Regions from separate parts of the Colwellia sp. 5_MG-2023 genome, predicted to be linked through region 1. Evidence: predicted binding sites of a transcription regulator. Region 1 holds the regulator's gene; each other region holds the start of a gene.

Region 1 (5,134 bases):
TACAAAAAAAATAATGGTTACCCTCTAAATGACAATTAAAAAAATTAGCAAAGGTTTCTTATTAAGCTCATTACTGCTCTCGTTAGCACTTCCAGTATGCGCGGCTAAGAAAGATCTCACACAAGAAATCACGATAAAATCGAAACGTCAATCAGCTGATTTAAAAAATAAAATAGCGAGTTATTTAGATGACGTTAGTATAAACCAAGGCTCTATTTCGATTAGTGCTGATATTGTTCAAGTTTACAGTAAAGTTGATGATAAAACTCAACAAAAACAAGACACTTACCTTGCCAAAGGTGAACCTGCTGTTTTCAAACAACAATTAGAAGATGGTAGTTTAATCAGCTTGCAAGCTAATGAGATAACCTATCAACCAGATCAAAATATCATTACCATCTCAGGTAATGCGCAAGTACAACAAGCAGGTAGTAAAGTGACAGGAGAAATAATCACTTACAATACGCTAAATGAGAAATTGGAAGCTATCAGTAGTGATAATGATTCAGTAACCACTGTTTTGCAGCCAGCTCAAATAAAAGCTCAACAAGATAAGAAAAGTAATGACAGTAACAAGCAATAATAATAACGGCGAAGCTAATAATTCGACTTTGATAGCTAAAAACCTATCAAAAGCTTACAAAAGCAAAAAAGTTGTTAAAAACGTTAGTTTAGCGGTAAGCTCAGGACAAATTGTTGGCTTACTGGGGCCTAATGGAGCAGGAAAAACGACTTCTTTTTACATGATTGTTGGCTTAGTACCCAATGATAATGGCCAAATAATGCTGAATGACGAAGATGTAACACTATCGCCTATGCATGAACGCGCACGTCGAGGTATTGGGTATTTACCTCAAGAAGCCTCTATTTTTAGAAAACTAACCGTTACTGAAAATATTATGGCAATATTACAAATTCGAAAAGGCCTTAATGAAAATGAAAGGCAAACAAAATTAGAGCACCTCTTAGAAGAATTTAATATCAGCCATATTAAAGATAATTTAGGTATGAGTTTATCAGGAGGGGAAAGAAGACGCGTAGAAATAGCCCGTGCTTTAGCAGCAGATCCTGAATTTATATTACTTGATGAACCTTTTGCAGGTGTTGACCCTATTTCTGTCGGCGACATAAAAAAAATAATTATTCATCTTAAAAACCGTGGTCTTGGTATCTTAATAACTGACCACAATGTTCGTGAAACACTTGATGTATGTGAGCATGCTTACATTGTTAGTCACGGTGAAATAATAGCAGAAGGAGATTCTAATCAAATTCTTGCTAATCAAAAGGTAAGAGATGTATACCTAGGCGAGCAATTCACGCTATAGTTAACATATATAATAAATTCGTAGACTATACTTGCTCTAAGTTAGTAACTATAAACAATAATAACAGGAATTAAGACAACGTAGATGCGCCCAACTCTGCAACTCCGGATAGGACAACAACTAACCATGACGCCACAACTGCAACAAGCTATAAAGCTTTTGCAGTTATCGACGTTAGAGCTTCAACAAGAAATTCAAGAAGTACTTGAAAGTAATCCTCTGCTTGAAATTAATGATCAAGAAACCTCAGATAATAATTCAGAGGATAGTAGAGATAAACTTGAAGAAGCTTTTTCAGCCACCATCACAGAACGATCTACCAGTGATGGAAGTGAAGATTCATCAGCCTCTATTGATGAGATAAGTACAACAGAAGCAATGGAGAAAAATGACATACCAGAAGAGTTGAACATTGATACAACTTGGGAAGAAAGTTACAGTGCTGGTACGTCAAATACAGGGGCAATTAGTAGCCCAAGTGAAGATTACACCTATCAAGGTGAAACGATCGATTCAATACAAGATCACCTTTTATGGCAAATGGAATTAACGCCATTTTCAGAAACTGATCGCACGGTTGCTATCGCTATTATAGAGGCTGTTGATGAAGCAGGTTATCTTACGGTATCGAGTGAAGAAATATTAGAAAGTGTTGGTATAGAAGGACTGGAACTTGATGAAGTCGAAGCGGTATTAAAACGTATTAATGTCTTTGATCCTGTTGGTGTTGCAGCCCGTTCTATCGCTGATTGTTTAATTATTCAATTAAATCAGTTTGATCCTGAAACCCCTTACTTAAAAGAAAGTAAATTAATTATCGGCGAGCATATCGACTTACTCGGTAATCGTGACTATCGACAATTAATGCGTAAAACTCGCCTCAAAGAAGAACAGTTACGTGAAGTAATGCGTTTGATACAGAGCTTAAATCCTCGTCCTGGTGATGCAGTAGTGAAAAGCGATGATCAATATGTTATTCCTGATGTTTCCGTAGAAAAGAAAAATGGTCGTTGGGTTGTCGAATTAAACCCTGATACTGCTCCTAAGCTATCAGTAAATCAACAATATGCTGCCATGACAAAAACAACAAAATCTTCTAGTAATGACGGACAGTTTATTCGAACAAACTTACAAGAAGCTAAATGGTTTATTAAAAGTTTAGAGTCACGTAATGATACTTTACTTAAAGTATCTAACTGCATTGTACAACGTCAACAAGGCTTTTTAGAACATGGCGCTGAAGCGATGCGACCTATGGTATTAAATGATATTGCTGAAGCCGTGGATATGCATGAGTCAACTATATCTCGCGTAACTACGCAAAAATATATGCACACGCCTAGAGGTATTTTTGAATTAAAATACTTTTTTTCAAGTCATGTTAGTACCGAAAATGGAGGTGAATGTTCATCAACTGCCATACGTTCATTAATTAAAAAACTCATTTTAGCAGAAACACCCGCTAAACCGCTCAGTGATAGCAAAATGGCAGACTTACTAGCACAACAAGGAATTAATGTTGCTAGACGTACTATAGCTAAGTATCGTGAATCCTTATCTATACCACCGTCCAACCAACGTAAGAGTTTATTATAGCCTGTGACTTTATTTTCTGAATTAACTAGAGAAGGAACATACTTATGCAAATTAACCTTACCGGTCACCATGTAGAAGTAACGTCATCATTACGCGATTGTGTTGAAACAAAATTAGCTAAATTAGAGCGACATTTTGATCATATCAATAATGTTCATGTAGTCTTGACTGTTGAAAAGTTAGAACAGATAGCTGAAGCAACTATACATTTAAAAGGCAGTGAAATTCATGCTTCAGCAGTAAGTGCTGATATGTATACCTCGATAGATACTTTGGTGGATAAACTAGATCGCCAAGTACTCAAATACAAAGGCAAAATAACACAACATTAGTTTTATCCATTATAATTATGACACTACAAAATATATTAACACTGAACTGCACACGTTGTGCAGTTCCAGTTCAAAGCAAAAAGCGTTTACTTGAACTAATTTGCCAACTTGCCGCCAATGAACTAATTGACTCTAACCCAACAGATCTATTAGATAGCTTAATGAATAGAGAGAAAATGGGGAGTACTGGTATCGGCAACGGTATCGCTATCCCTCACGGCAGACTAAACAATACAGACAAAGCTATTGCCGTGTTTTTAACTACTGAAAACGCAATTGACTTCGACGCAATTGATAATAGACCTGTTGATATATTTATTTGCCTATTTGTACCTGAAGACAATACGCAAGCGCATTTAGAAACGTTGCAAAGTATTGCCAAACTATTTAGTGATCGCAAAACAGCTAAAAAAGTTCGTAAATGCACTAGCCAACAAGAGATGTTTGATCTTATTCAACAAACCGCTTAATCAATAAGTTGAAATATATTTCTACACAATAAAACCTAATGCATAGCTAATTCATGCGGAACTTAAAAATATGAAACTTATCATTGTTAGTGGCCGCTCTGGCTCAGGGAAATCAGTTGCATTAAGAGTATTAGAAGATTTAGGATATTATTGTGTTGATAATATTCCTGTTAATTTACTACCTGCATTAACCCATACCGTGATTAATGATTATGACAATGTTGCAGTAAGCCTAGATGTTCGTAACTTACCTAACAATCCTAAGGATATTGTAGAGATCATTGAATATTTACCTGATGCAGTTGATGTAACGACATTATTTTTAGATGCAGATGACAATGACCTTATTCGTCGTTTTAGTGAAACAAGGCGCTTACATCCTCTAATTAAAGAGAATATTGCGCTAGACCAAGCGATATCACTCGAAAAGAAACTATTAGCACCTATTTCTACCAATGCCGACTTATATATCAATACCAGCCAGCTAACTCCGCACCAATTAGCTGACTTGGTACGAGAAAGAATTCTTGGAAAGAAAACCGGTAAAATGGTTTTAGTCTTCGAGTCTTTTGGCTTTAAACACGGTATTCCTGCTGATGCTGATTATGTATTCGATGCACGCTTTCTTCCTAATCCTCATTGGGAAACTGAACTAAAACCTTTTACAGGTTTAGAGCAACCAGTAAAAGACTTCCTTTCTAGTCAGCCAATTGTGACAAAGTTTATTTGGCAAATTAATAGTTTTATGATGACTTGGTTACCCCATCTAGAACGCAATAACCGTAGTTATGTTACTATTGCAATTGGTTGTACGGGTGGGAAACACCGCTCTGTTTATATTGCTGATTTATTAGCAAAGAACTTTAGTAAAGAACAACAACATGTTCAAACTCATCATCGAGACATTAAGAAAATTAAAGAGTAAAACTCATTATGTCTATTCAAAAGCATAACAAGAACCATGATGATATCATCGTCAGTAAAGAATTAACTATAATTAACAAACTTGGCTTACATGCCCGAGCTGCAAGTAAATTAGCCTTACTTTGTCAGAAATTCTCCGCCCAAATAACCCTATCATTAGAAGAAAAAGAAGCTGACGCCAATAGCATAATGGCCATAATGCTCTTAGCTGGTGGACAAGGAAAAAATGTAACAGTCACCGCTCAAGGAACCGATGCACCCGCTGCATTAGAAGCTATAAGCCAGCTGATTGAAGCTAAGTTTGATGAAGATGAATAAATAGCCCAAGATCGGCTTAATAAATATTCCTCAAACAGCTATTTACGTGCGATAGACTAGCTATTGACGCTCGATTTTCCCTACTGCTTGCAGGTCAAAAGTAGAAAACTATCAAGCATGAGTATAGTAAAAGTAAGATTCTTAATATTTTCAATTAATTAAAAAT
Region 2 (5,134 bases), on a different contig from region 1:
TTTGGAACAAAGCTTAAATCGCCATCGTCATTGGTTTTAACTTGGCTGAAAATATTGATGTTAGCCGCTAAGTCACGTTTGCCTAAACCATATTTAGCCACTTCAACTAATAAACTGTCGTGCCCGTTTTGCAACCAAGCATTACGGTCGCTTTGGTAATTTCTTTCACCCCATTTTTCTGCCACTTTTTGTTTATTAGCAACACCACCAACACTGTCAATCCAGTTGGTGTCATCACGCACAATTGAACAGAAAATACGCCCCATATCTGAATACAAGCAATGGCCATGAGTTAGCTTAAACGTATGTTGGCACTTTAATGTATCAGGGGCGTTGTAACGCTCTAATAAGTTATGTGGGTTATAAAACAACATAGAAACATTAGCACCGCCTTCTATATCGGTAACAGCTAATACTTTGCCTGCAGGAATAACCATAGACCAATGGCTTGCACCTGGAATAGTGTCTTGATAAATCACGCCTTGTGGTGGCTCTTGTAGTGGTTTTTGTAACGAAATATCTTTACTCATGAGTGTTCTCCTGAACAGCGTCTTTAGCTGTTGCTTCTTTTTCTATTAACGTCTGTATTGTTGATGGAATAGCCTGCGCTGAATTAAGCGCAATATCGTAAACAACTTGTGCTCCGTAACGCTCTGGCTGTTGTGGATCGATTCGCGGCTTATCTAATACCCAAACACGCGATCCAAGGCTAAAACCTTCCGACAAATCGTGAGTAATCATAAAAATGGTTAAACCACGCTTTTGCCATAACTCTCGTACCAGTTTATGCATGTCTTTACGAATGCCTGGATCCAGTGCACCAAAAGGCTCATCCAGTAATAAAATACGAGGCTCTTTAATCAGAGCTTGAGCAATAGCTAAACGCTGTTGCATACCACCAGATAACTCACTTGGGTATTTAGCAGCCGCATGGCCTAAGCCAACGGCAGTTAACATCTCTAACGCTTTTTCTTTAATTTCTTTACGTTGTTTACCAAGCACTTTTCCGAAAAATGGAGCTTTGGCAAATTCGGCACCTAACATGACATTTTCTAAAGCATTAAGGTGCGGAAAAGCTGAATACTTTTGAAAAACAATACCGCGAGTTGCGTTAGGCTCTTTAGGCATAGGTTCGCCATCAAGTAAAACGTCCCCTCTACTGTGATCTTCAGTACCTAATAACATATTTAATAACGTTGTTTTACCACAACCTGAGGCACCAACAATGCTAATAAATTCGCCGGCTTGTACGTTTAAGTTAAGTTTTTCAAGCACGATATGATCACCGTATTCTTTCCAAACTTGTTTAATTTCAATAATAGGCTCAACCGTATTTTTAATGAATGGATCTGTCATTATTCTTCTCCTCCTTTACCGTGGTACCAAGGAAAAGCGCGCTTTGAAATAAGTCGTAAAATGGTATCCATTAAAAAAGCTAATACCGCAATCCAAAGTACGTAAGGTAAGATTACGTCCATGGCTAAATAACGACGAATTAAAAAGATCCGATACCCTAAACCTTCTGTTGCGGCAATGGCTTCACCCGCAATCAAGAACAACCATGCACTGCCTAAGGTTAAACGGACTGCGCTCAATAATGGTGGTAATACTTGTGGTAACACTACTCTAATCATTATTTGCCATGTATTAGCACCTAAGGTTTGTGCCTTAAGTAACTGCTCTGCAGGTAATGACTGTGTACGTAGTTGTAAATCACGAATTAAAATAGGACAAATACCAATGATAATTAGCATTACTTTAGATAATTCACCCAAACCAAAGACGATAAACAATATCGGTAATATCGCCATTGGTGGAATTAACGAAATAGCGGTAACCAAAGGAGAAAGTGTTGCTCTGAACAGCGGCAACATGCCATTAATAACCCCAAGAACTAAACCAATAAGTGCACTAATACCAACCCCAAAAAATAAGCGTTCTAAACTTGCCCCGGTATCAGCCCATAACAAATATTCGCCAGTACGTTTACTTGGTTCAAATGCCATACGCTGTACCGCATCAGCAAAACTTGACCATGAAGGTAATAATTTGTCACTTGGGTTTTCTAATAAGCGTGCATCAGATGCAACCGTATAAATAATTAACAAGAGAACAAAAGGTAATAAGTTTAAAATCAGTCGTACTGAACGACTGGGTTTACTATTCATTAAACGCATAACAATCAGCCTTATAGTTTATTGTCGATAGCCATTTGCATAAATGAAGGAGTAAAACGAAGTTTGATATTTTGTTTGTTACCATAAACGCCACTTGGTGTTTCAATACCAATGAATGTAGCATCACTTGCACCCTCACCTAATAAGCCATGTTTAAATGAAAATTCTGCTACTTTACCCATGGTATTTTTAAGGTCAGCGCTGTTGTTAAACATTACGGCATCTTTAGCATTGAAGAACATTTTTGTTGAAGCTAATTGTGCATCGTATCCTGCTAAATCAGTGCCTGAAGCTTCTGCCATCATGGTACGTGCATCAATAGCTTTTTGATCGCTACCTTGCATAGTGGCCATAATTTCATACCAAGCACCTGTTAAGGCTTTACCTAATTTAGGGTTATCATTAAGTGTTTGTGTATTAACAACTAACAAGTCGATGATTTCACCAGGGATCATTGAAGAGTCAAATACTTTACTGGTATTTGGCATTGCGGTTATTTCACTTAATAATGGGTTCCAGGTAGTGACTGCCGTTACATCATCAGTAGTAAATGCGGCAACAAGGTCAGCATCCGAGGTATTTACAACACGTACATCACGTTCAGTTAGCGAGATAGTTTCTAGTGCGCGAGCTAATAAATAATGAGAAACACTTAGTTCAACTAAGTTAATATTTTGTCCTTTAATATCAGCTAGTGTTTTTTTACCTTTAAGCACAACACCATCATTACCGTTAGAGAAATCACCAATAATTACCGCTGTAGAATCAACACCACTGGCTGCAGGAATAGTTAATGCATCCATATTTGTCATTACGGTTGCATCAAAACCACCAGCCGTATATTGGTTAATAGATTCGACATAATCATTAACCTGAACAACTTCAATGTTGATGTCATATTTGTCAGCCCATTTTTTTACAATGCCTGACGCATTACCATAATCCCAAGGCATCCAGCCGACATAAATAGTCCAAGCTAAACGGAAAGTAGGTTTTTCATCTGCTGCACTGGCTACTGAGTTAAACAAAACAACGCTGCAAAGAGCGCTAAGTGTGAGGAATTTAGAAACTGAGCTACGTAAATGTTTAATAATATTCATATCTTTATCCTTTAGTTACACATAGAAAGTATGAGAGACATTGCTCTAATCTTCTCCCGGGCTTTTATCCCTCCGTGTAACCTTCAAATAAAGGTCGACAACTCTCGGTCCAGTCGCTAAAAAGCCGGAACCCTAGATGTCTATTACCAAATTGTGATATTGATAAGTGACTTACCAATATCCCTCATACGAGTAACTAGAAAATAGCAAATATAATGCCAATTAAAAATACTCAATAATTACAGCAATATAGCAGGAAAAAACATTCTCAACTTTAGTCATAATGCACCATAAAGGGTAAATATCAGTTAAGCTTGATCCAAAATAGTGCTTAAATTCTATTCGTAGGTTTATTTAAGAAAGCGCTTTATTTCCTAAAAAAAGCACGTCCCTTTTATAAAAAGAAAGCTTTGTACATGATTAATTTTTAGGATGAATCAGTATCAAATGAATATATTGATGCTTGAAAGTATTTGAGAAGGCTTAACAGCAGCCCTTCATTGATTTATAACAGTTGTTTTTCTACTAAGAGATAAAAGGTAAATTGATTTATCAGCGAGATTACTTTGTTTAGAAAACGAACCAATTTAACTGTTAACTTTTCTTTTACGTACAAAGAAAAATAAGGCAATAGCGAACAAAATAATAACAAGATTAGCAACTATAACAGTAACAATGGTTTTCATACTATTTTCTTCATCTAGTTTTTGTTGCTGCGCTAATTTATCGGCAAGTTCAATTTGCTGTTCATCCACTGTATTCTCCTCTGGTATTTGCGTAATTTCCTTAGGAAATTCTTTAATATTAAAAGAAAAATCAGGTACAGCTAGACGAAACTCACGTCCTGTTATTGTGCGGCCAAAAGCACTCACAGTCACACGATGAATACCAGGTTCAGTGTAAGGGAAATCTTTAGTTCGAACGGTCGGGCTTTCTATATTTTCATTATCCGTAATAGAAAAGGGTCTTGTATGTCTATCAGGTGATGTTATCTTTCCTTGAAAAATTAAACTACTTGGATCGACATAAGTAGGGTCAATAGTCAAAACTAACTTATGTGCCATGGTATCATCTTCTGCAGGCACTACCGATAATTCAACTGGTGCTTCATGTAAAATAACAGGCTCATAACGAAGCTCTCTTGTCATTAATGGCAGCTTTATAACGAAAACAGGTTGCCATTCACCAGGAGCAAAATTCAACATGAATTCCCCCGTATAAATATTATCTCCCGCATACTCATCTAGACCACGACCATCATCGCTAAACGAGCTAACTTTAAGCGCATCGGCACCAAAGTTTGCATAATCTGAATTATTGGTACTAAAAAAGTTTACATCTAACTCAACAACCTCTTTAAACTCTGAAACCTCAATATTTCGATTGCCATTGTAAAGCTTACCAACAACTTTTATCGTTTCCCCTGACAATAAAACATTGGGAAAAGGTTCTATTTCAATTTTAACTTCTGACACAATTAATATCTTACTCTCAGGTAAAATATTACCAATTGCTTGCCAAGGACCAGGCATAGGTTTAGTAATTTTTACCATGTCAAAAGTCTTATCGTCGTACCATTTCACCGTATCAGGATCATGAACACTAGACCGTATCTTTTTACCGTCCGGTTGTACTAGAATTATAGACCTACTACCCTTCACTCTAAAAAATATGAGAGTTATTTCATCAAGCTCAGCATCAATATGAAAGCGATTATCGAAGTAAGGTATTTCATTAGTAATATTATCGCTTTGATAGAAATCTATTTCTCGTTTTGTTAGATTTTTTTCTTCACTATCAGTTAGATAACTATCTTTTTCTATAGCCTTTACGTCTGTTTTTTCTGCATTTTGCGCA
Region 3 (5,134 bases), on a different contig from region 1:
CACTTGAAAGTGCAAAAGCTAATTGATAATATTCATTAAAATCATTGAGTAACGAGCGTAAATAATTCGCATTCTCTGCATCTGACTGAATATTATTTTGAAGTTTATCACGAGTTTCTTGCGCATAAGTATTAGCAGCATCAAGTAAATCGGTTTCTCCCATAGTTGCAGCATTACCTAACGTTTCTTTCAACTTATCCAGCCTAACAAGGCTATATTCAGATGTTTGTAATAACTGATATTCGATACGATATGCCTTATCTAATTGTGTCACTATGTGAGACATAGCCATAAGTGTTATAGCTAAATACACACAGAACCCAATAGCCCCAACAAATGGAATTAAAAGTATTTTATAGCGAATCGATAATGTTTTAAATAAATCCATATTTGCCTTCTAGTTATTGTTAATCAACAATTTTTTTATACATAATAAAGTGAGTGTAGTAAAAAAATCATATTACGCAAATTTTAAAATCAAGAGTTTGAAGTAAACAACTCAAACGAATAATTAATGAGCAATCCATTGTTCTAATGCATGTTTATAGATAATAAAGACCTAATTTGAATAACTATATTAGTAATGGAAGGGGGGTGATTCTTTTATAATTTAAACTGTGTATTCATAATAAAAGCAAATAGTATAACTAAATTGTCTATTTGCTTAAATGTGTGTAAATAAAATGATTAATCTACAGTAAGCTCTTTAAGCACATCATCCTTTAATTCAGCCCAAAGTTTTCCAGATTCTATGCCGTACTTACGAACTTCAAAAATAGAATCATCAAAACGTCCTTCGTTCGCTAGTTCAATAAGCTTTTGGTAATAAGCCCTTGATATTTCACGTCCTGTTGGGTGCGCAAAATACAAACTACCAATGCGCGAATACAATCCTTTAAAACCATTTAATATTAGTAAATAAATAGAATTTTCTGAGGCTATTGCCAATTCTTTATTTAGTTGATAATCAAACTCAGCAAATGCTTCACCATTATCTTCAATATCAGTATAAGCACTCAACAATTCAATAGTCTTTTTAGGATTGTTTTTTATAGCACCACGAATATAAATAGCACTGATATTAGTACGAGCTGATAAGAGATTATCCACTAAATCAGGAACACCTTCTTGGTCAAGATGCGCTAGCGTTTCTAAAATATTTAAACTTGACGTGTCCCAAAAGTTATTCACTTTTGTTGGTTTTCCATGTTTAATAGTCAACCAACCATCTCTAGCCAAGCGCTGTAGTACTTCTCTAAGGGTTGTTCTAGTTACACCAATTAGCTCTGATAATTCACGCTCTGCTGGTAAAATTGAACCAGGAGGAAAACCACCATTCCAAATTGATTCAACAATATATTGCTCGGCAAATCCGGCAGGGCTTTGAGCTTTTATAACCATATTCGTAAACGACCTAAAAAAGATAAATTAATAAAACTGATTGTACCAGAAGATTGAATTGGTACAAGCGTAATAGAAAAGACTGGTCTAACCAAGCTCATGACATTATAAAAGATAAAGGTTAAGCAGCTAATTATTCTCTGTAATGTACCATTAAAGCACCAGAAACTTTACCAACAGTTAAATCTTTAATAAATTTATAATTTGCATCTTCAAAAAAAGTTCTAAACTTTCCTGATGTTGCATAAACTGCAACACCTTCACTATCACTATGCTCTTCAAGAACAGTATTTACTGCTGCCATTAGATAATGACCAAAGCCATGATGTTGATGCAAAGGGTGAATAGCAATAAAGGATAACATGTGAAATTTTTTTAATGGGATAGAGGCAAGGACAACTTTTTCTTTTTCTATCATCTGTTTAGTGCTTAAATATCCAGCACTTAGCAACATTTTTAAACGCCAATGCCAGAATCTTTCCGTACCTACACTATCATCTGGACTATTCAAACAAGCAACACCTACCATCGACTCGCCCAAATACAAACCTACCATGGGTTGCTTAGCTTGCCAGAAAGCGTTTAACTCTTCTCTGATTGATGCTCTTAATCTTTGCTCATAACCTTCTTTGTCACTGTTGAATATATCTAAAAAAACAGGGTCATCATGATAGGATTGAAAAAGGAGCGAAGCCGCTACTTTAAGGTTCTCTGCACTAAGGTAAGTTGCCTTTATATCAAGTTCACTATCTACCGAAACAGTCGCTGACATACAAGTTCTCCAATCCAACAATTATATTTATTTTTTTATCCTATATTCACCATACCAGTTTTTTTAATAATAGGTAAATAAAATTCAACTGTCATAATTATAGTGCAGGGTTATAAATATAAAATAACTTGGTATAACATCATGTCATACCAATATTATTTCATTTAATATACTGCTCGGTGTATTGCTATTTTTAATTATAGTAATTTTTTATATTCGTCACCGTTACCTGTTTGAGTTAATGTACCATCAACAAATTCTAAATAAGTACATTCATCCTTAGTCGTTAACCCATCTTTATGCTTGCGTTGACTTCTATAATATAAAACACGAATAGTTTTTTCATTGTAAGTGTAAGTTTCAGAAAAATCAGCAACACCTAACTTTTCTTGCATATCGACAACACTTGTACCGAGTTGAACTTGTGCTATAACTTTACGGTTTTTATAACTTCTGTCTTCACTATCCCCCATAATTGAATGATCTACTTGACCATCTTTTACTGAGATAACACAGCCAGTTAACGTTGTTGTTAACGGTAAAACAATAAGTAATGCCAACAATGATTTTTTCATATTTACTCCTAATAGAATTATACTTTCATGCGTAATAAAGCAAAAAACAAACCAACAACACAAAAAAACATAACCAACTGATTATATTAAATAAAATAGAACAACTAAAAATAACAACTGACATAAATAGTAACATTGGCTAAAATATAGTGAATATTACAAAGACAATTAATCAAAATGACAATAAATGATGAAATTTCAATCGTTGCTAATAAAATAGCAAATGAAGGCAATAAACCAAGCGTTGCACTAATTAAAACCAAGTTAAATAAAAAAGTTCCTTTACCTACCATAATATCAGTATTAAAAAATTGGCAGCATGAACCAAGCTTTATCTCGTTACCTGAAGAAAAGCATACTGATGTTGAATGTAAAACGGATAATCCACCAACAGAAAAAAGATCTTTTGAGAAAGACGTCCGTGATGAATTAACAAGTTTAAAAGAAGAAGTATTAGAATTAAAAGCCCTTATAAAACAACTACTTAAATAATTACTTAAGTGGTGAATTAATAACATGTGCTTTTAACCTTAATATTACTCATTATATTAAGGTCGCGCTATTACTATTGAGGCACTATAGGGGTCAGTGTGTTTATAAACTCAGCAAGTGAATCAGCTAGCTTTTTATGAGGCTTACATCCAACACGCTCAACCCACACTGTTCCAGTGTCATTTTCAACTGAGATGATCATATCTTCTTCATCCGTGACAGCAACAAAAACAGTTTCAGCTTGTTTCAACCTCTGCTTCATTAAAATATGGCCAATCAAGTTCTCTTGTAAGCGCTGAAAGTCATCCCGATTCCACGCAAATAACAAAGATAAATTACCTTCTTCACAGGTAGCATCAAGATTTTCACTGTATAAAGTCGTAAAGTATGTTTTGATATCTGGGTGCAAAGTCATTTCTAAAGCGGTTTCAACATTATCAAAGTTTAACTCTTGCACCTTTTCTATATTAACCGGTCGCCAATAGACTTCCCCCGAAGATAGCGCTTTGTATTCAGTGGACATGTCAGTGTATGCATCTTCACAAGGTGAAAGCCATTGCTCGTCTTGCTCTACTTTCGGAGGGTGAGAATAGGTGTTTTGATAATTTTTTACATACTGCTTAGAAAATTGTTGCAAAATGTCTACTAAATTGAGTTTAGTTTGATTTGATGATGTCATCTAATTCAGAGATCCTTTAAAATAGTCTATGAAGTTTCATATAAAATAAGAAAATTATGGCAACCTACCAAAATTCAAAAGAATTAAAAAATTTAACGCTTGGTAAAGCAACCGAATATTGTAGTGAATATAACCCAAATCTATTACAAGGTGTACCAAGAAGCTTAAATAGAGATGATTTATCACTTGTTTCAAATACATTACCTTTTATAGGTGAAGATGTTTGGTACGGATATGAATTATCTTGGTTAAATAATAAAGGCAAACCTATTGTCGCTGTCGCAGAATTTCGTTTTCCTTGCACAAGCCCGAATTTAGTCGAGTCAAAATCATTTAAATTATATTTGAATAGCTTTAACCAAAGTAAATTCTCTAGTTTTGACGAAGTTAAAAATATATTGATTAAAGATTTATCTGCAACCGCAGGTGCTCAAGCACTAGTAACTTTATTCCCAGTTGAGCAATGCCCTGCTCTGGCCATTAAAGTGAGTGATAAAGACGTTATTTGTATTGATGAAGCTGATATCACCGTAGATAATTATCAATATACAGCTGAGCTACTAAAATATGCGCAAACAGACATAACTTCAGAAGCCTCTTCTGCCAAAACAGAAAGCGAAAACCTTGTTAGCCATTTATTAAAGTCTAATTGTTTAATTACCAATCAACCTGATTGGGCAAGTGTTTATATTAGTTATGAAGGCGCTCCGATAGATCACAGTATTTTATTACAATACTTAATATCATTTCGTCAACATAATGAATTTCATGAACAATGTGTTGAACGAATATTTTGTGATTTACAAGAATATTGTCAATTATCAAAATTAACGGTATTTGCTCGTTATACTCGTCGTGGCGGATTAGATATAAACCCTTTTAGAAGCACACATATAGCTTGTGCTCCAACAGCAAGAACCTTAAGGCAGTAACACTCACAATATTAATTATCAGTGTTAAATTAAGTTTCTATTCCATGATCTGTTACATATTTTTATAAGGTTGCATATTGCCAGCTCCATTGAGGTAAATAAAAGGTAGCTTGATTGGTATTAAATCTGTCAAAATTAATATCAAAATTAACATAGCTATATTACGTTTGGCTAACCATTATATCGATCGCTACCTCATTAGCCTTTACCAATACTGTATAAAACGTAAGCTTGTTATCGATACTTTAAAAAGGTAATAATCAATAATAAAACCGTTCAAAAT
Region 4 (5,134 bases), on a different contig from region 1:
TCAGATACTGGTGGTTCAGGTTCGGCTACTGGCGGCTCTGGTTCAGGCTCTGGTTCTGGTTCAGGCTCTGGTTCTGGTTCTGGTTCAGGCTCTGGCTCAGGTTCGGCTACTGGTGGTTCTGGCTCAGCTACTGGTGGCTCTGGTTCTGGCTCTGGTTCAGCTACTGGTGGTTCGGGGTCAACAACCGGAACTTGTTCATTAATAGTATCTGCTTCAAAATTTGCAGGTAAAGGAGCCGCGTTATCTTGTTCTGCAGTATCGTAACCCGCTTGTGCTAAAGTTTCATCACCCGTTCGATTCAAAGTTATAAAATCGGTTCCCTCGTTAGCAACTTCACCTGCAGCCGTCTCAGGAAGATCAACGTCATCTCCAGAGGCAATTAACTCTTGAATTGCCTCTATCTCATTCTGCAGGTTATCTATATCTGTAATTTCGACAGCGTTAAGCTCACTCTCTGTAGTAACGGTATCAACAATCTCTTCCTTGACTAATTCTCCTTCAGAATTAGAAACTCTCTGTTGACTACCATCAGCAAAAGTTAATATAAGTTCACTGCCATTTGCTAAGTTAACTGTCGTGCCTGATTGAATAATATCGCCAACTTGTAATATAGTATTTTCAGCCAAATCAATACTTACTTCACCAATAACATCGGTTACTTCGGCATTTGCTGGGTTAGTATAATTTTCCATAGACAACCTTCCTATTAATTTGGTTTACCATATCTTAAAAAGCATTTAACAAAACTTAATGAATGATTAGCAATAAAATACTATAAATTAAGCTTAACTAATATTATTTAAATAAAGTCTGTACTAGCTATCTTTTATCGGTTAATTACTCCATAAAGTCAATGGCGTAATTAAGAATAATTAAGGTTATTTGCTATAACTTTGATCTACATTTGGCTTTTAAGATTATGCGTTCAGAAGTAGGCAATATGAGGTGCTTTTACTAGTTTAACAATGAACAATATATAACAAATAAACAAATAGCGATGCCGAGCGACATCGCCAATTAATAACAAAAATTACTATTTATTTTTAAAGCGACGAGCTGTTAATCCCGCTAACGCTAATGCAAAAATAGCAAGTGTTGATGGTTCTGGAACCGATGTAGTCACAGATTTAAAAACATAGTTTATATTAGCCCCTGCAATTGCACGATCACCAATATAAGCTGAGAATGCACCATCAACATTATAGAAATCATTAGGCTCAACATAAGACTCATCTTTTGATACTACTCCAACGTTAACTCCATTGACTGTACCTCCATAAATATCATACCAAGCCTCATGGTTAACGGTATATTCGGAAATATCTAAAAAATCAAATAAGTCATAGATCGCAATATCATTAGTACTTATAGCATATTTTTGATCACCAGTAAGAGCACCAAAAGTATGTGTTGCAGCCTCAATACCATTAAAGTTAGCAATCTCAGTATTAGCACCGTTTACGATTTCCACATCTGTAGGTAGTTTATATTCAATTTCTGAAGGAACTAAGTCGTATGAGCCTACATACTCCCATTGCACTCCTGCATCATCAGCATATAAATCACCTACAATTAACCCTGCATTCGCTTTTCCTGCAACACAAAGAGTAAATAAACAAACCAAAACAACATTTATAATTTTAGAACTCATACTACTTTCCTTAAACCCTACAGAGGGTCAGTAATTAAATCATATAAAACGGTATAGATCTCTTAACAACAGATAAGGCAATCTGTATGCCAAAAATTAAATATTCTTATATATCAATAACAAACAGCATAAACAATATTTATTATTATCCTGACTGTTAAAAAACATGACAGAAAATATTCCCTAACTATCATTTTTAAATTCAATGTATACTTACTTTATAGCTTAACACTTATGCATTATATTTTCATCAATTGATTATATTTTACCCAAACCATCAATAATTACAATGATATTACTTATCTACCATGACCATTTTATCCGAATTGCAACCTCTACATCATCCACTATTTACAAAACATAACGTAGTAGTTCAAGTAAAGCGTGATGATAATATTCACCCAACTATTTCGGGTAACAAGTGGCGAAAACTTAAATACAATTTAGAACATGTGTTACGGAGTAAAGATATTAATGGTGTACTTAGCTTTGGAGGCAGTTATTCAAACCACATACATGCTTTAGCATTTGCTTGTTTCCAAAAAGGTATACCTTGTGTAGGCTTCATCCGTGGTGAACAACAATATGCCAATAATTACACGTTAACATGGGCTAAATACTGGGGAATGGAGCTACATTTTATTGATCGTAAAACTTATCGTCGCAGACACGACATTGATTATTTAACCGAATTACAGCGACAGTATCCTAATTACTTTATAGTGCCCGAGGGTGGCAGTAACACACTAGCAATTAAAGGTGTTGCAGAAATAATCACAGAATTAAATAAACAAACTGATTACGACACATTAATCACGCCAGTAGGTAGTGGTGGCACTTTAGCGGGTCTTATCACTGGAGACCTCAACTCAAATGTGAATTTGCATAAACTATTAGGAATCGCTGTATTAAAAGAAGCCGATTACTTAACAAATACTATAAACAAATTATTACCAGGGCCAGTAAAATTGCATGATAACTGGCAATTACTCACTAACTTTCATCGTGGTGGTTATGCAAAGTTTAGCCAATTAGATGCCAACCGTATACTTGAATTTAACCGTATCACCAGTGTTGATTTTGAACCTGTTTATTCGGGAAAGATGCTTTTAGCGTTTATTGATTTACTTGAGCAAGGGTATTTTGCTAAAGGAGAGCGAATTATCTTATTACATACTGGTGGTATGCAAGGACTTGGTGGAATGATTGAACGTGGAATTTTAAAAACTGAACATTGGCGAGAGCCTGAAAAAATAAACTTAATAAAAAAGCCGTAATAACTAAAGTTATTACGGCTTCTTATAAACTATTAACTCTTGCTGCTTAATTTCCAGATAGTACGCTAATTTAAAGCGGCTTTTATTTGGCCACTTACTACGCCCATATCGGCTCTACCTTGCATCAAGGGTTTTAATGTTGCCATTACCTTACCCATGTCAGCCATTGAGGCTGCACCAGTATCTGTAATAGCTTGATTAATTAAGTCGTTAATTTCTGCATTAGTTAAAGGTTGAGGAAGAAAGAACTCTAAAGCACTTACTTCTTCAGCTTCTTTCACAGCTAATTCATCACGACCACCATCAGTAAACATTTTGATTGATTCTTTACGCTGCTTAACCATTTTGGTTAATACGGCAATAACATTCTCATCAGTTGCTTCGGTGTTATGATCAATTTTTGCTTGTTTCACTGCAGATATAGCCATACGAATAACACCTAGACGTAATTTGTCTTGGGCACGCATGGCATTTTTCATTTCATCTTGGAGCTGAGTTAGAAGTAACATCTAATTATACTCCAAAGGTTACTAAGGACATTCTAAATAGAATGCTTTTAGTACATGCGAACGTGGCGTGCGTTCTCACGAGAAACTTTTTTCGCTGCACGTTTTACAGCAGCTGCTTTTTTACGCTTACGTTCCCAAGTTGGCTTTTCGTAACATTCGCGACGACGAACTTCAGAAAGGATTCCTGCTTTTTCACATGAACGTTTAAAACGACGTAATGCTACGTCAAATGGTTCGTTTTCTCTTACTTTAATTACTGGCATGTACTTTTTTACCTTAGTATTATATCTATATAAATCGGTGTTTAACTTCGATCTCTTAGTAAATTCTTTCTATTTAAAAAATAAACTCAATCTTGTTTACACCCGCTCTATCAAAAATGGGTGACGTATTCTACTGCTAAGTGCTAAGTGATGTAAAGATTAATCTCGCTCCTGTATCAAATATAGTAGCGAAATATCACTAGGACAGGTAAAATCGTCTCTTTTAAGTGAATCAAAAATAATTTTATGCGAATTTTAGGTATTGAAACTTCTTGCGACGAAACAGGTATTGCTATTTACGATGATGGGCAAGGCAATCGTCCTGAAGGGATCTTAGCCCACCAGCTTTATAGTCAAATTGCTGTACATGCTGATTATGGCGGCGTTGTACCTGAACTAGCTTCTCGTGATCATGTTCGCAAAACAATCCCTTTAATTCAAGCGGTATTAAAAGAAGCTAATTTAACCCCCAAAGATTTAGATGGCGTTGCATACACTGCAGGTCCTGGACTTGTTGGCGCACTATTAGTTGGTTGTTCAATTGGTCGAAGCTTAGCTTACGGTTGGAACTTACCAGCAGTACCGGTCCATCATATGGAGGGGCATTTATTAGCTCCTATGCTAGAAGATGATGTACCTGAATTCCCATTTGTTGCACTACTTGTATCAGGTGGCCACACCATGCTTGTTCGTGTCGACGGTATTGGTCAATATAAATTACTAGGTGAATCTGTTGATGACGCAGCTGGAGAAGCTTTTGATAAAACAGCGAAATTGTTAGGGCTAGACTACCCAGGCGGCCCTGCGTTATCAAAAATGGCCGAATCAGGTGTTGCTGGTAGATTCAAATTACCTCGCCCTATGACAGACAGACCAGGTTTAGATTTTAGTTTTAGCGGTTTAAAAACAGCAGCTGGTACGTTAGTTAGAAAAGAGTGTTTCTCTGCAGATGGCAAAAGCTTCTCGGATGATATACTTAAACAAACCCATGCAGATATTGCTAATGCTTTTCAACAAGCTGTCGTTGATACCTTAGCCATAAAGTGTAAACGTGCTTTACAACAAGAGAATTTAAATCGCTTAGTCATTGCTGGTGGTGTTAGTGCGAATACAGCACTACGAGAAAAATTAGCCATTACCACTAAAAAACTTGGTGGTAGTGTATTTTATCCTAGACCTGAATTTTGTACTGATAATGGCGCTATGATTGCTTATGCAGGCTTACAAAGATTAAAAGCAGGCACACACGCAGATCTAACTTTTAAAGCCAGTCCACGTTGGTCATTAGATAGCTTACCTGCAGTTTAAAGCAATACAATGATGATAGTAAATTAAATCGACTAATTTATTTTTGTAGAGATTTTACTTTCTGTTCCTTTAAGTAAACGAACAATATTGTCTTTATGGCGTAATATAATTAACGCACTCAACATT

The links. Region 1 encodes sigma-54, which starts transcription at its own class of promoters, with help from an activator protein. Its sites were predicted from a motif close to GTTGGCACGNNNNTNGNNT; they were not measured.
Region 2: a site for sigma-54 is predicted at 3,482-3,500, ahead of Q4496_RS10130 (putative urea ABC transporter substrate-binding protein). Genes of this name have one in related genera too.
Region 3: a site for sigma-54 is predicted at 2,786-2,804, ahead of Q4496_RS12490 (DUF3192 domain-containing protein). Genes of this name have one in related genera too.
Region 4: a site for sigma-54 is predicted at 1,727-1,745, ahead of Q4496_RS16020 (PEP-CTERM sorting domain-containing protein). Genes of this name have one in related genera too.

The regions. Positions count from the first base shown of each region.
Region 1 covers NZ_JAUOPW010000004.1:25,516-30,649, reverse strand. The annotation lists gene lptC (LPS export ABC transporter periplasmic protein LptC) at 1-39, shown strand, start outside; gene lptA (lipopolysaccharide transport periplasmic protein LptA) at 29-583, shown strand; gene lptB (LPS export ABC transporter ATP-binding protein) at 564-1,328, shown strand; gene Q4496_RS04755 (RNA polymerase factor sigma-54) at 1,413-2,924, shown strand; gene hpf (ribosome hibernation promoting factor) at 2,969-3,256, shown strand; gene ptsN (PTS IIA-like nitrogen regulatory protein PtsN) at 3,274-3,726, shown strand; gene rapZ (RNase adapter RapZ) at 3,797-4,651, shown strand; gene Q4496_RS04735 (HPr family phosphocarrier protein) at 4,660-4,968, shown strand.
Region 2 covers NZ_JAUOPW010000012.1:71,406-76,539, reverse strand. The annotation lists gene Q4496_RS10145 (urea amidolyase associated protein UAAP1) at 1-530, opposite strand, end outside; gene Q4496_RS10140 (ABC transporter ATP-binding protein) at 523-1,356, opposite strand; gene Q4496_RS10135 (ABC transporter permease) at 1,356-2,168, opposite strand; gene Q4496_RS10130 (putative urea ABC transporter substrate-binding protein) at 2,189-3,277, opposite strand; guanidine-I (ykkC/yxkD leader) riboswitch at 3,329-3,424, opposite strand; gene Q4496_RS10125 (TIGR03503 family protein) at 3,865-5,134, opposite strand, start outside.
Region 3 covers NZ_JAUOPW010000018.1:40,835-45,968, reverse strand. The annotation lists gene Q4496_RS12505 (methyl-accepting chemotaxis protein) at 1-388, opposite strand, end outside; gene fadR (fatty acid metabolism transcriptional regulator FadR) at 688-1,401, opposite strand; gene Q4496_RS12495 (GNAT family N-acetyltransferase) at 1,535-2,173, opposite strand; gene Q4496_RS12490 (DUF3192 domain-containing protein) at 2,371-2,748, opposite strand; gene Q4496_RS12485 (hypothetical protein) at 2,926-3,240, shown strand; gene syd (SecY-interacting protein) at 3,314-3,919, opposite strand; gene queF (NADPH-dependent 7-cyano-7-deazaguanine reductase QueF) at 3,976-4,851, shown strand.
Region 4 covers NZ_JAUOPW010000031.1:40,120-45,253, reverse strand. The annotation lists partial or broken gene Q4496_RS16025 (retention module-containing protein) at 1-692, opposite strand, end outside; gene Q4496_RS16020 (PEP-CTERM sorting domain-containing protein) at 1,034-1,651, opposite strand; gene Q4496_RS16015 (1-aminocyclopropane-1-carboxylate deaminase/D-cysteine desulfhydrase) at 1,960-2,928, shown strand; gene Q4496_RS16010 (GatB/YqeY domain-containing protein) at 2,994-3,437, opposite strand; gene rpsU (30S ribosomal protein S21) at 3,485-3,700, opposite strand; gene tsaD (tRNA (adenosine(37)-N6)-threonylcarbamoyltransferase complex transferase subunit TsaD) at 3,947-5,008, shown strand; gene plsY (glycerol-3-phosphate 1-O-acyltransferase PlsY) at 5,041-5,134, opposite strand, start outside.